Regions from separate parts of the Peribacillus sedimenti genome, predicted to be linked through region 1. Evidence: a T-box and tRNA genes for the amino acid it is inferred to sense, from the RefSeq annotation. Region 1 holds a T-box; the other regions hold tRNA genes.
The links. A T-box is a leader RNA that pairs with one kind of tRNA and senses whether it is charged. The one in region 1 lies ahead of metG (methionine--tRNA ligase), so its partner is inferred to be a tRNA-Met.

Region 1 (3,842 bases):
TTTCGATATCAGAAATAAAATTCCTCTTACATTTATATAAAAATTTTATCCGTGGCGGATACAACACCTGCCCCTAAGTCTAAATAAAAATAGATTGCAAACATATGTAAGAATTTAATCAGAAACGAGGATATAGAAGTATGGGATTCACTATTCGATTTGGCAGTTCGGTCAAACACTTCAATTTTCACTCATTATGTCCGTGCTTTCGATCATACTGATTCAGATTCCGCTAAACCCGGTATTTTTCTCATAAACTAATATGTTGCGAGCTTAGAAGGCTTTTAATTACCGGTTCGCCCAGCATGCAACGAAATAGTAGGCCTAAGAAATTAATAAATTGTTCATAACGTGGAGTTTGTTGTTAGAAAAAAACCAGTTTTCTGGCATTCGAATGCAAGACTAAAACTATATCCATGCTCCAACCGGCTTTTATTAAATGTGTTGCCGACTTGGAGTGTCATTCCCGATATGGTTTTAAATATGACTAGAGTGCATAGTAGGGTATGCCAATATTGATAAAAATCAACACAAGATTCGAGAATAACACCCGTTTTTAAATTAAATCGGGGTTCATGCTGTTTTCTGAAAAGGATGCTTCCTTCCAAACAAAAAGGCCAATCTGACATTTCAGGCTGGCCTTTTTGTATGGAATAATATGTTTACTGCCCGCCGTTTTGCTTATTATGCCATTTCTTAAAATGGTGGGGATGGTGTGGAAGTATGAAACCATTTTTTTGCATCAGATTATAATGATCTTCAAAGTGCTGGATCATTCGATCAGCCTTTTCTTGCGGTATAATCCCGAATTCTGCATATTTGCGCACCATTTGTTTTTTATCTTCCAACAGCTTTAAATGAATTTCCTCCAGCTGCTTTTTCTGCCCATCCGTTAATTGTGCCGGTTTCTGGGGACTTGGTGCTTCTTGCAGCTGTGCATTTGCTGATAACTCAAATGGGCTGAAGATTAAGGCTGCCAGGATGAGGAGAGAAAAAATGGTTTTCTTCATTTGTAGACCACTCCTTTATAAGATGCGTATATTTTTTGCCGTTTAAAGAAAATTATGAGGAAAAAACAAATGTAGCAGGCCATTCAAGTGAAAAAGCCTCAATTAATAGTTTCAAGAATGAAAATAAGGGAGAAAGTACGAATATGGGAATAGAAAGGAGGGATTAGGTGCATAAGGAATTTAAACAATTAAACCATCGGCCATTCCCCCTGCCAAAATCACCCTGGATTCTCACTCAGGTTTGGAATGACTTGCTGTTTATGCATTGGCCCGTAAAAGTTGAGGATATAAGAAAATTGGTACCTGACAGCCTGGAAATTGACACCTTTAAGGGGGAGGCATGGGTGAGCATCATCCCATTTTATGTCACGGGTATGAGGGCCAGGTATCTTCCTCCTATACCTATGCTTAATCAGTATACGGAGCTGAATGTCAGGACTTATGTACGCTATCAGGGTATTCCGGGAATCTATTTCTTTAGCCTGGACGCTGATCATCCTTTAGCTGTATTAGGTGCGAAGCTATCAACAGGTCTGCCCTATAGACAAGCAAGGATGAAATATAACAAGAATAATAATCAAATCAACTTTTACAGTAATAGAATAAAAAACAATAAAATGATTGATGTAAACTATTATCCTGAATCCGGGCCAACTAATCCGCTGCCGGGAACTTTGGATAACTGGCTTCTGGAACGGTATTGTATGTATAGTTTCATAGGCGAAAACATGTTCAGGGGGGATATCCACCATGATAAATGGGCTGTTGCCAGTGTGCAGGCATCAGTATCCCGGAATACTATGTTCGAGCTGTTAGAAGGGAACCAAAACAGCCCGCCGCTCATGCATTATTGTAAACAGAAGCAATTCTTTTTCTTTCCATTAAAAAAATTAAAATGAATCGATTAACCAAAATGCTGTAAAATCTTGATCGCCCTTGAAAGTGATAAGCATAATTACAAATGAAAATATATTGTAAAATTATCCATAAAAAGAGTATACTGATAAATAATCGACCAAAGGCAATGATGAGAAAAGTAAATCAATGGAATCATGTACAGAGAGCTTCGGCAGCTGAAAAGAAGCGATGATAATTTGATTGAAAATGGTCTCTGAGCTTCACACCGAAACATTTAATGGAGTAGATTGTGACGGGATTTGGCATCCGTTAAAAATGTCAGGGTATAAGAACAGATTTTGCTGTTCCGTACTTCATAGAGGCTGGCTTATTGCGCCGGCAAACTAAGGTGGTACCGCGATTTAAACCTCGCCCTTAGACAATTTGTCTATGGGCGGGGTTTTTTTATTTTTTTTAAGGAGGATTTACAATGACAATTTTTATTGGGGGCGCATGGCCTTATGCAAATGGCTCTCTTCATTTGGGGCATATCGCAAGTCTGCTGCCTGGAGACATTCTTGCAAGATATTACAGGCTTAAAGGAGAACGAGTACTATATGTCTCCGGAAGCGATTGTAATGGTACTCCAATCGCGATTAGGGCCAAGCAGGAGCAAGTACCAGCTTCTAAGATTACAGACAATTATCACGGTGAATTCGCTAAATGCTTTCAAGAAATGGGCTTTTCATATGATTTGTATTCAAGGACTGATTCTTCCCAGCACCATAGGGAGGTCCAATCGATTTTCAAAAGCTTACTTGAAAAAGGGTATATATACAAGAAAAGGGTGGACCAGGCTTACTGTAAAACATGTACTCAATTTCTCCCAGACCGCTACGTCGAAGGATTATGTCCTAATTGCAAGAATCCGGCACGTGGGGACCAATGTGATGCCTGTTCCCATATTCTAGACCCGCTTGAGCTTGAAAGTAAAAGATGCAAGCTTTGTGGCATGGAGCCGGACATAAAGAATACGCAGCATTTTTACTTTGCCATTTCCAAACTTCAAGAGGAGATCGAATCATATGCGGAGAATGCAAAGAAGCATGGAAAATGGCGTGAAAACGCAGTGGGTTACTGAACGGTATCTTCAAGAAGGATTGCAAGACCGGGCTGCAACGAGAGACTTAGAGTGGGGCATTCCTGTACCTATTGACGGGTTTACAGAAAAGAAGATTTACGTCTGGATTGAGGCTGTTTCCGGATACTTAACTGCGAGCAAACAGTGGGCCCAGGAATCAGGCGAGGATTGGCAGCCGTTTTGGCAAAATGGATCCAAAGCTTATTATGTACATGGGAAAGACAATATTCCTTTTCATACTATCATTTGGCCTGCAATCCTGTTGGCATTGGGGAATCTCCGTCTTCCTGATCATATTATATCAAGCGAATATTTAACGGTGGAGAAGAAGAAGCTTTCCACCAGTAAAAATTGGGCAGTGTGGGTTCCTGATATTCTAAAGGATTACCATCCGGATTCCATAAGATATTTTTTAACCATTAATGGCCCGGAAAAAAGGGATACAGACTTTTCCTGGAGAGAATTTATATACAGCCACAACAGTGAACTTCTTGGTGCTTACGGGAATTTGGTCAATAGAACGTTGAAGTTCGTGGAAAAGTACTTTAATGGAGATATTCCCGAAGCGGCAGGAACGGTTGGGAAGCTGGAAGAAATAAACGTGATGTTTGTGAAGGCAGGCGAGCTAATTGAGAAAGGAGATTTCAAAAAGGCCCTGGAAATGATATTTGGATTAATTAGGAGCTTTAATAAATACTTCGATGACAATAAGCCATGGATCACTATAAAGGAAAACCGGGATCACTGCATACAGATCATAGTTGATTGCTTACTGGCGATTGCCAATCTAACTGCAATGCTGCAACCTTTCCTCCCCTTTTCAACTAGAATGGCGGCAGAAATGCTGGAGCTGG
Region 2 (3,842 bases), 1.3 Mb from region 1:
GGCTTTAAAATAAACATGAATAGACTATAATTAGTGCTGCAAAGTGAAGTGCCCCAAAGCAGCTTGGGCATGAGTAGGGCATTGAACCGGACTCATGCCTTTTATTTTTGCCTTAATATCGGTTTGTTGTCCAATATTAAAGCTTCTATGTACACTGATCTCTCCTGCAGGTTTAACGGCGTTTATCAAAGCTCTTTAATGAAAATTTAGCCAAAAGAAAGCACCCTGAACCTTTAGACTGTGTCTAAAGGTTCAGGGTGCATTTCACAGCAGTTCTTTTTTCTATATATAAGGATGACCCGTACGGGATTCGAACCCGTGTTACCGCCGTGAAAGGGCGGTGTCTTAACCGCTTGACCAACGGGCCCATGGCTCCGCAGGTAGGACTCGAACCTACGACCGTTCGGTTAACAGCCGAATGCTCTACCACTGAGCTACTGCGGAACAAAAGAATTTACCATCTATGGTGGGCCTAAATGGACTCGAACCATCGACCTCACGCTTATCAGGCGTGCGCTCTAACCAGCTGAGCTATAGGCCCATTTGGAGCGGGTGATGAGAATCGAACTCACGACATCAGCTTGGAAGGCTGAGGTTTTACCATTAAACTACACCCGCGTGGGGCGGCTGATGGGAATCGAACCCACGAATGTCGGAACCACAATCCGATGCGTTAACCACTTCGCCACAGCCGCCAATATTCTTAATTGGCTGGTGGAGGGGGACGGATTCGAACCGCCGAACCCTGAAGGAGCGGATTTACAGTCCGCCGCGTTTAGCCACTTCGCTACCCCTCCATAAAATAAAAAAATAATGGCGGTCCCGACGGGAATCGAACCCGCGATCTCCTGCGTGACAGGCAGGCATGTTAACCGCTACACCACGGGACCAAATTGCGGGGACAGGATTTGAACCTGCGACCTTCGGGTTATGAGCCCGACGAGCTACCAGACTGCTCCACCCCGCGATAATATGAATGATGTAATTTTAATATATGCACTAAGTGCACTCTAGACTGTCCGGATTTCAGTAAGCTATACCAAGCAGCGGGCTCAATACGTACAACTCGCAGTTAATCAATGAAGGAAGCTCGTTGCTCCACCCCGCGATAGTAGAAATGATACAATTTTTATTATGCACTAAGTGCACTTTAGACTGTCCGGATTTCAGTAAGCGAAACCAAGCAGCGGCTCAATCCGTACAACTCGCAGTTATTCAATGAAGGAACGCTCGTTGCTCCACCCCGCGATAGTAGAAATGATACAAATTTTAATTTGTAAATGGAGGAGGTAGAGGGATTCGAACCCCCGCGGGCTTTTACACCCCTGTCGGTTTTCAAGACCGATCCCTTCAGCCGGACTTGGGTATACCTCCAAATGAATGGTGGACCTTGTAGGACTCGAACCTACGACCGGACGGTTATGAGCCGTCTGCTCTAACCAGCTGAGCTAAAGGTCCACGTTCAAGTTAAAAAATAATAGAACTGTCTGTCCCCATCTCAAAATACAGAATCTAGCAGCAACTCAATGGGTACTACTTGAATCAAGTTCGTTGGAGCTTTGCTCGTTGCTCTAACCAGCTGAGCTAAAGATCCACAAAATTTTTAGAAGATGGTAGCGGCAGAGGGGATCGAACCCCCGACCTCACGGGTATGAACCGTACGCTCTAGCCAGCTGAGCTACGCCGCCATCATATTATATTTTTACAAAAATGGTGGAGCCTAGCGGGATCGAACCGCTGACCTCCTGCGTGCAAGGCAGGCGCTCTCCCAGCTGAGCTAAGGCCCCAAATCGCCATAACAGATGAACTAACCAAAAAACAGTTTAATTAGAATTAATGGTCGGGAAGACAGGATTCGAACCTGCGACCCCTTGGTCCCAAACCAAGTGCTCTACCAAGCTGAGCTACTTCCCGTAATAATGGCGCGCCCGAAAGGAGTCGAACCCATAACCTTCTGATCCGTAGTCAGACGCTCTATCCAATTGAGCTACGGGCGCTTATGAAGTAAATGGTGCCGAGGACCGTAATCGAATCGGTACGGTAGTCACCTGCTGCAGAATTGTAAGTCCTGTGTGTCTGCCAGTTCCGCCACAGCCGCATAAAATGGTGAGCCATGAAGGACTCGAACATTAGACCCCTCTGATTAAAAGTCAGATGCTCTACCGACTGAGTTAAAAATGGTGCCGGCAAGAGGACTTGAACCCTCAACCCACTGATTACTAGTGAGTAGCTCTACCAATAGAGCTACACCGTGAAAAATATGGTGGAGGATGACGGGATCGAACCGCCGACCCCCTGCTTGTAAGGCAGGTGCTCTCCCAGCTGAGCTAATCCTCCATAGAAGGTGTTTTTCGTACAAAAATTATAATAACATAACGAATCACGGTTGTCAACTTCCACGAAGTTTTTCTTTTTTCTTCTTTTTTGAATTCATATTTGTTTGATGCACTGCGCAACAATAACGTTAATTATATTACTCGGTATTTATGGGTTCGTCAATAGCTGTTTCTTACATGTTATTTAGCTAAACATTTCTTAAAACATAAGCGGTAGTTAAGTGTCGTAAATTCGGAAGAGGGATATAGTAAAATAAGCCCAGACGGTATTCTGGACTTGTTTTACATATGGTAATGAATTATTTCATTTGCTCGATGGCTTGTCTTACATTTGTATACATATTATAAGTTGAAAAATCTATGCCTCCGCCGACTACCTTTGCGGCTAATTCGGCCCGAATACCGGTAAACATAACCGAAATGCCCAACAATCGGAGTACATCATGAATTCTGAAAATATGATTGGCTACATCAGCATTTATTGTAACAATACCAGAAAAATCTATTATAAGGCTTTCTAGGTCATAACCAGGAAGCTTTGGCACTACATTGTTAAGTAGATGCTCTGCTCTATCAGAGTCTATTGAACCTATCAAAGGCAGCACGGCAAGTCCTTTTTGAATAGGAACAACAGGAGAAGCCAGTTTATTTATTTCACTTTGTGCTTCTTTTATAATTTTGTCGGTGCTTCTCTCAAATGCATAAACCGTTTCGTTGATGCTTATGTCCAGCATCTGATTGATCCGTTTCGTAAAAGCTGCATATTCATTTACTGTTAAATGGTGGTCAAGACAAATTTTTAAAAAATAATCTGCAAACACGATACGTGTGTCAGGGTATCTTATAAATATATCGGAAATCCTGGCGTTCTGGGAAGCAGCGCGTTCTCCATTCATTCTGCTCCATTCCACCAGCTCGTCTGGCACACTTCCTTCATCACATTCAATGGATTGAGATAGGAAATCTAGAAATTCTTCATACATATTCTTTGCACTGGCAATTTCCTCTTCGGAAATATTAATGCCTAATTTTTCAACAATATCGTTGACAAGATGATCTGCCAGGTCTTTTTTATTCTCGATTATATAATCGATCACTTTCGCCAAAGATGACATGTTGTCCACATCCTCATTACAAAATAAAAAATGTTAAATGTTAAATCGCTTAAAAATAATTATAAAATTGCAAGTTTATCCTTTTTATAATAACTAAAAAAGTAAATATTAATCAAATTAAATAATAGAGGAGGAGCCGACAAATTCGAAGGTGAAAAATAATATGTCCTTATTTTCGCAGTAATGTATCTAAATATAAGAAAACCATACTTATTTCAGATGTACAACGTAAAATATGACTAAAATTTGAAGAAAAGTCACCATCGAAGTAAAATAGAAGAGTAGAATAATGTCTAAAAAGATAATAAATTCGGAGGAATACATGGAAAATGAATTATACTTTCTAGGTCAAAAAATTCTGGATAAAAAGTATGAAATAGCATCAAAAGTA
Region 3 (3,842 bases), 1.1 Mb from region 1:
GAATCCAGCTAGCCCAGCCATAATGCGGAAGTAGTTCAGTGGTAGAATACAACCTTGCCAAGGTTGGGGTCGCGGGTTCGAATCCCGTCTTCCGCTCCATTATACGGCGGCATAGCCAAGTGGTAAGGCCAAGGTCTGCAAAACCTTTATCCACCGGTTCGAATCCGGTTGCCGCCTCCATAACTTTTTTGCCGGTGTGGCGGAATTGGCAGACGCGCACGACTCAAAATCGTGTTCCTCACGGAGTGTCGGTTCGACCCCGACCACCGGTATGATTGATTTTTATGCGGGTGTAGTTTAATGGTAAAACCTCAGCCTTCCAAGCTGATGTCGTGAGTTCGATTCTCATCACCCGCTCCATTATAATGAAGTCTTCGAGTTGTCCTTATCGCGCTTCTTGTTCGATTCACTTACTGAGATGAGGACATTTGGCAACACGAAACCAAATTAAGGCAACATTATTACTTTTCCGCAGTAGCTCAGTGGTAGAGCATTCGGCTGTTAACCGAATGGTCGTAGGTTCGAGTCCTACCTGCGGAGCCATAATGGAGAGCTGTCCGAGTGGCCGAAGGAGCACGATTGGAAATCGTGTAGACGGGTAACCCTGTCTCAAGGGTTCAAATCCCTTGCTCTCCGCCATTTGTATTGGCCCCTTGGTCAAGCGGTTAAGACACCGCCCTTTCACGGCGGTAACACGGGTTCGAATCCCGTAGGGGTCACCAATTCCATATGTGTGGAGGATTAGCTCAGCTGGGAGAGCACCTGCCTTACAAGCAGGGGGTCGGCGGTTCGATCCCGTCATCCTCCACCATTTATATTACCGCGGGGTGGAGCAACGAGCTTGACTTCACTGAATATCTTCGAGTTGTACGGATTGAGCCGCTGCTAGGTTTGGCTTTCTGAAATCCGGACAGTCTACAGTACACTTAGTGCATAAATTAAAATTGTATCATTTATATTACCGCGGGGTGGAGCAACGAGCTTTACTTCACTGAATATCTGCGAGTTGTACGGATTGAGCCGCTGCTAGGTTTGGACTTCTGAAATCCGGACAGTCTACAGTACACTTAGTGCATAAATTAAAATTGCATCATTTATATTACCGCGGGGTGGAGCAACGAGCTTTACTTCACTGAATATCTTCGAGTTGTACGGATTGAGCCGCTGCTAGGTTTGGCCTTCTGAAATCCGGACAGTCTACAGTACACTTAGTGCATAAATTAAAATTGCATCATTTATATTATCGCGGGGTGGAGCAGTCCGGTAGCTCGTCGGGCTCATAACCCGAAGGTCGCAGGTTCAAATCCTGTCCCCGCAATCAAAAACCTTAGGACTGTTTCCTAAGGTTTTTTCGTGTTATCAGGGACCTTCGGCTGAACGTTTTCCTATTTTAGGAACAGCATATGGGTTCATAAGGGGTTGTGTATCACGCAGCAAAGTACAGCCAAATATGATGAATTGTTGTAAGATGCAGAATAATTTATCCGGGGCAAAAAAAGTAATTATTATCCTGCAATTTATACATCATGCGACCTTATTATTAAAGGAAATCATTAAATAAAACTCCCGAGGAAATATTTGGTATAATCAGCGTCGAATTAATTTTTGACGATTTTTTTATAAATGCCAAAGATAATGGTATAAGTTAGCTGAAATTATATTAATATATTTTATTGACATTTTTTAAGATGCTCACTATTATATTATTATGCATTAAATTGAATAATTATTTTATGCAATGATGACTTAAATTGCTTAATATTTTAGGTAATTTAATAATTATTGCATATATTATGCTTGTTTGATTCGTATCTAGAAGAAATTATAGATATTATTTTGTGAAAATAAATGAGTGACAGCGAGAAGGGAGCAACTGGATGAATTCGAAGTATAAGTTAGGATTTTGGATATTAACAGCATTGGTTACCGGTAACATGGTAGGTTCTGGAATTTTTATGCTGCCAAGTTCTTTAGCCAAGCTAGCAAGCCCTGGAGGTGTGCTTGCTGCCTGGGGCATCACTGGTTTTGGTGTGCTGATGCTTGCACTTGTATTTGGCAATCTGGCAATCAGGAAACCGGAATTGACAGGGGGACCGCAAATATATGCAAAAGAGCTTTTTAGACCAGGATCCATAGCATCATTATTATCTGGCTTTATGTCCTCCTGGGGGTATTGGATCGGGAATTTTGCCGGCAATGTTGCTATTATTACTACATTTGCTGGCTATCTTTCAGCATTTTTCCCAATTTTAACAAATCAGGCTGAGCTCTTTAGCATTGGGTCATTCACTCTAAAAATAGGAAATGCAATGACCTTCATTGTAAGCTCAATTTTATTATGGGGGATACACTTCATCATCTTAAAGGGATTGGAGGGAGCTGGAAAGCTCAACTTCCTAGCTACAGCTACGAAGGTTCTTGGCTTCATGATATTTATTATAGTTGGTATTTTTGCTTTCCAAAAAGCAAATATCCTGCCCTTTGTAGCACCAAAGACGACGGATGAGGGTGAAATCATTGGCATGTATGGGCAAATCAGCAGTGCAGCTGTTACGACACTTTGGGCCTTTATAGGAATAGAATCAGCGATGGTATTTGCATCCAGGGCCAAGAAACCTGCGGATGTAAAAAGGGCTACAATTCTTGGACTCATCATTTCACTGGCAATCTATATTGGAATTAGTACGTTAGTAATGGGGATGCTTAGCCCTGAACAATTGATGAATTCCGGAAAGCCCCTAAGCGAGGCAATTGAATCTGTCGCTGGCCCTATCGGCGGAAAGCTTCTGGCTGTCCTGGCCTGTGTAAGCATGATAGGTTCAACGATTGGATGGGTGCTGTTAAGTGCGGAAGTACCTCATCAGGCTGCCAAACAAGGATTATTCCTGCCGGCGTTCCTGCAGGAGAATAAAAAAGGTATTCCTGTTTTTTCGCTTGTTTTATCGAATGGCCTTGCACAGCTATTCTTATTTTCAACAATTTCGAGCTCTATTTCAGAGGCATTTAATTTTGTAATCTTTATTGCTACTTTAGCTTATTTAATACCATATTTTATCTCTGCTGTATTTCAGGTAAAGCTAGTATTCACAGGAGAAACTTATAACACCATGTCAAGCAGGGTAATAGATGGAGTTATTGGAGCATTAGCTACCCTTTATTCACTGTGGGTGATCATCGCAGGAACAGCAGATCTAAAAACCTTTATGTTCGGGGTAGTCTTGTTAGCAAGTGGTATTGTATTCTATAAACAATTATTAAAAAATCCATTGGCCGCACAATCGATTAAGCAAAAATAAACCAGCCAATTTTCTTTTACTAGATATTATGCAATTTGAACCAGGTGGAAATAGAATTTCCACCTGGTTTTTTAGTGAATTTCCTGAGGATTATCAATATCGTCATTCTGTTCATTTTCTTGTTTCTGGTTTTGCGTATGATCCTGCGCCCAAAGCCTCCACCATTTCTTTTTATTACCTTTCGCAGCAGCTGCTTCTCTAAAGCTTGAGACCATGTTCTGGAAGGCATCTTCTCTTTCTCTAATGGCTTGGGTTAGTTCTTTTAAATTGTCGTTCATAGAGCTTACGAAATGCTCCTGTTCCGCATGCAAGGATTTGGATACAGCCCGAATGTCTTTCTGCGCTTCATTAACTGTTTGGGATACTTTATTTACCAGGGTTTTGTAATCTTTTATAGATGTCCTGGATGTTTCATTTATCCGTTTATTCAGCTTTTCGTAAGTATCCTCGGAGGCTTTCGAAATGTCCTCAGAAAGAATTTCGAAGGACTCGGAAGTATATTCCGAAACCTTTGCAATCGTTTGGGCCAATTCTGTAAACTCTTGT

Region 2: it encodes a tRNA-Met, which carries the amino acid that the T-box ahead of metG (methionine--tRNA ligase) is inferred to sense. The anticodon was not compared.
Region 3: it encodes a tRNA-Met, which carries the amino acid that the T-box ahead of metG (methionine--tRNA ligase) is inferred to sense. The anticodon was not compared.

Annotation. Positions count from the first base shown of each region.
Region 1 is NZ_CP143547.1:3,463,154-3,466,995, reverse strand. It holds gene V1500_RS17065 (YckD family protein) at 663-1,010, opposite strand; gene V1500_RS17060 (YqjF family protein) at 1,178-1,909, shown strand; T-box leader at 2,026-2,287, shown strand; partial or broken gene metG (methionine--tRNA ligase) at 2,338-3,842, shown strand, end outside.
Region 2 is NZ_CP143547.1:2,194,706-2,198,547, forward strand. It holds tRNA gene V1500_RS10785 (tRNA-Glu) at 296-367, opposite strand; tRNA gene V1500_RS10790 (tRNA-Asn) at 370-444, opposite strand; tRNA gene V1500_RS10795 (tRNA-Ile) at 465-541, opposite strand; tRNA gene V1500_RS10800 (tRNA-Gly) at 545-618, opposite strand; tRNA gene V1500_RS10805 (tRNA-His) at 620-695, opposite strand; tRNA gene V1500_RS10810 (tRNA-Tyr) at 713-797, opposite strand; tRNA gene V1500_RS10815 (tRNA-Asp) at 815-890, opposite strand; tRNA gene V1500_RS10820 (tRNA-Met) at 894-967, opposite strand; tRNA gene V1500_RS10825 (tRNA-Ser) at 1,282-1,374, opposite strand; tRNA gene V1500_RS10830 (tRNA-Ile) at 1,382-1,458, opposite strand; tRNA gene V1500_RS10835 (tRNA-Met) at 1,612-1,688, opposite strand; tRNA gene V1500_RS10840 (tRNA-Ala) at 1,712-1,787, opposite strand; tRNA gene V1500_RS10845 (tRNA-Pro) at 1,838-1,914, opposite strand; tRNA gene V1500_RS10850 (tRNA-Arg) at 1,921-1,997, opposite strand; tRNA gene V1500_RS10855 (tRNA-Val) at 2,262-2,337, opposite strand; gene V1500_RS10860 (STAS domain-containing protein) at 2,636-3,451, opposite strand; gene V1500_RS10865 (STAS domain-containing protein) at 3,774-3,842, shown strand, end outside.
Region 3 is NZ_CP143547.1:2,355,363-2,359,204, forward strand. It holds tRNA gene V1500_RS11675 (tRNA-Gln) at 1-20, shown strand, start outside; tRNA gene V1500_RS11680 (tRNA-Gly) at 25-99, shown strand; tRNA gene V1500_RS11685 (tRNA-Cys) at 106-180, shown strand; tRNA gene V1500_RS11690 (tRNA-Leu) at 191-272, shown strand; tRNA gene V1500_RS11695 (tRNA-Gly) at 287-360, shown strand; tRNA gene V1500_RS11700 (tRNA-Asn) at 469-543, shown strand; tRNA gene V1500_RS11705 (tRNA-Ser) at 548-639, shown strand; tRNA gene V1500_RS11710 (tRNA-Glu) at 648-722, shown strand; tRNA gene V1500_RS11715 (tRNA-Val) at 736-811, shown strand; tRNA gene V1500_RS11720 (tRNA-Met) at 1,245-1,318, shown strand; gene V1500_RS11725 (amino acid permease) at 1,878-3,296, shown strand; gene V1500_RS11730 (helix-turn-helix domain-containing protein) at 3,368-3,842, opposite strand, start outside.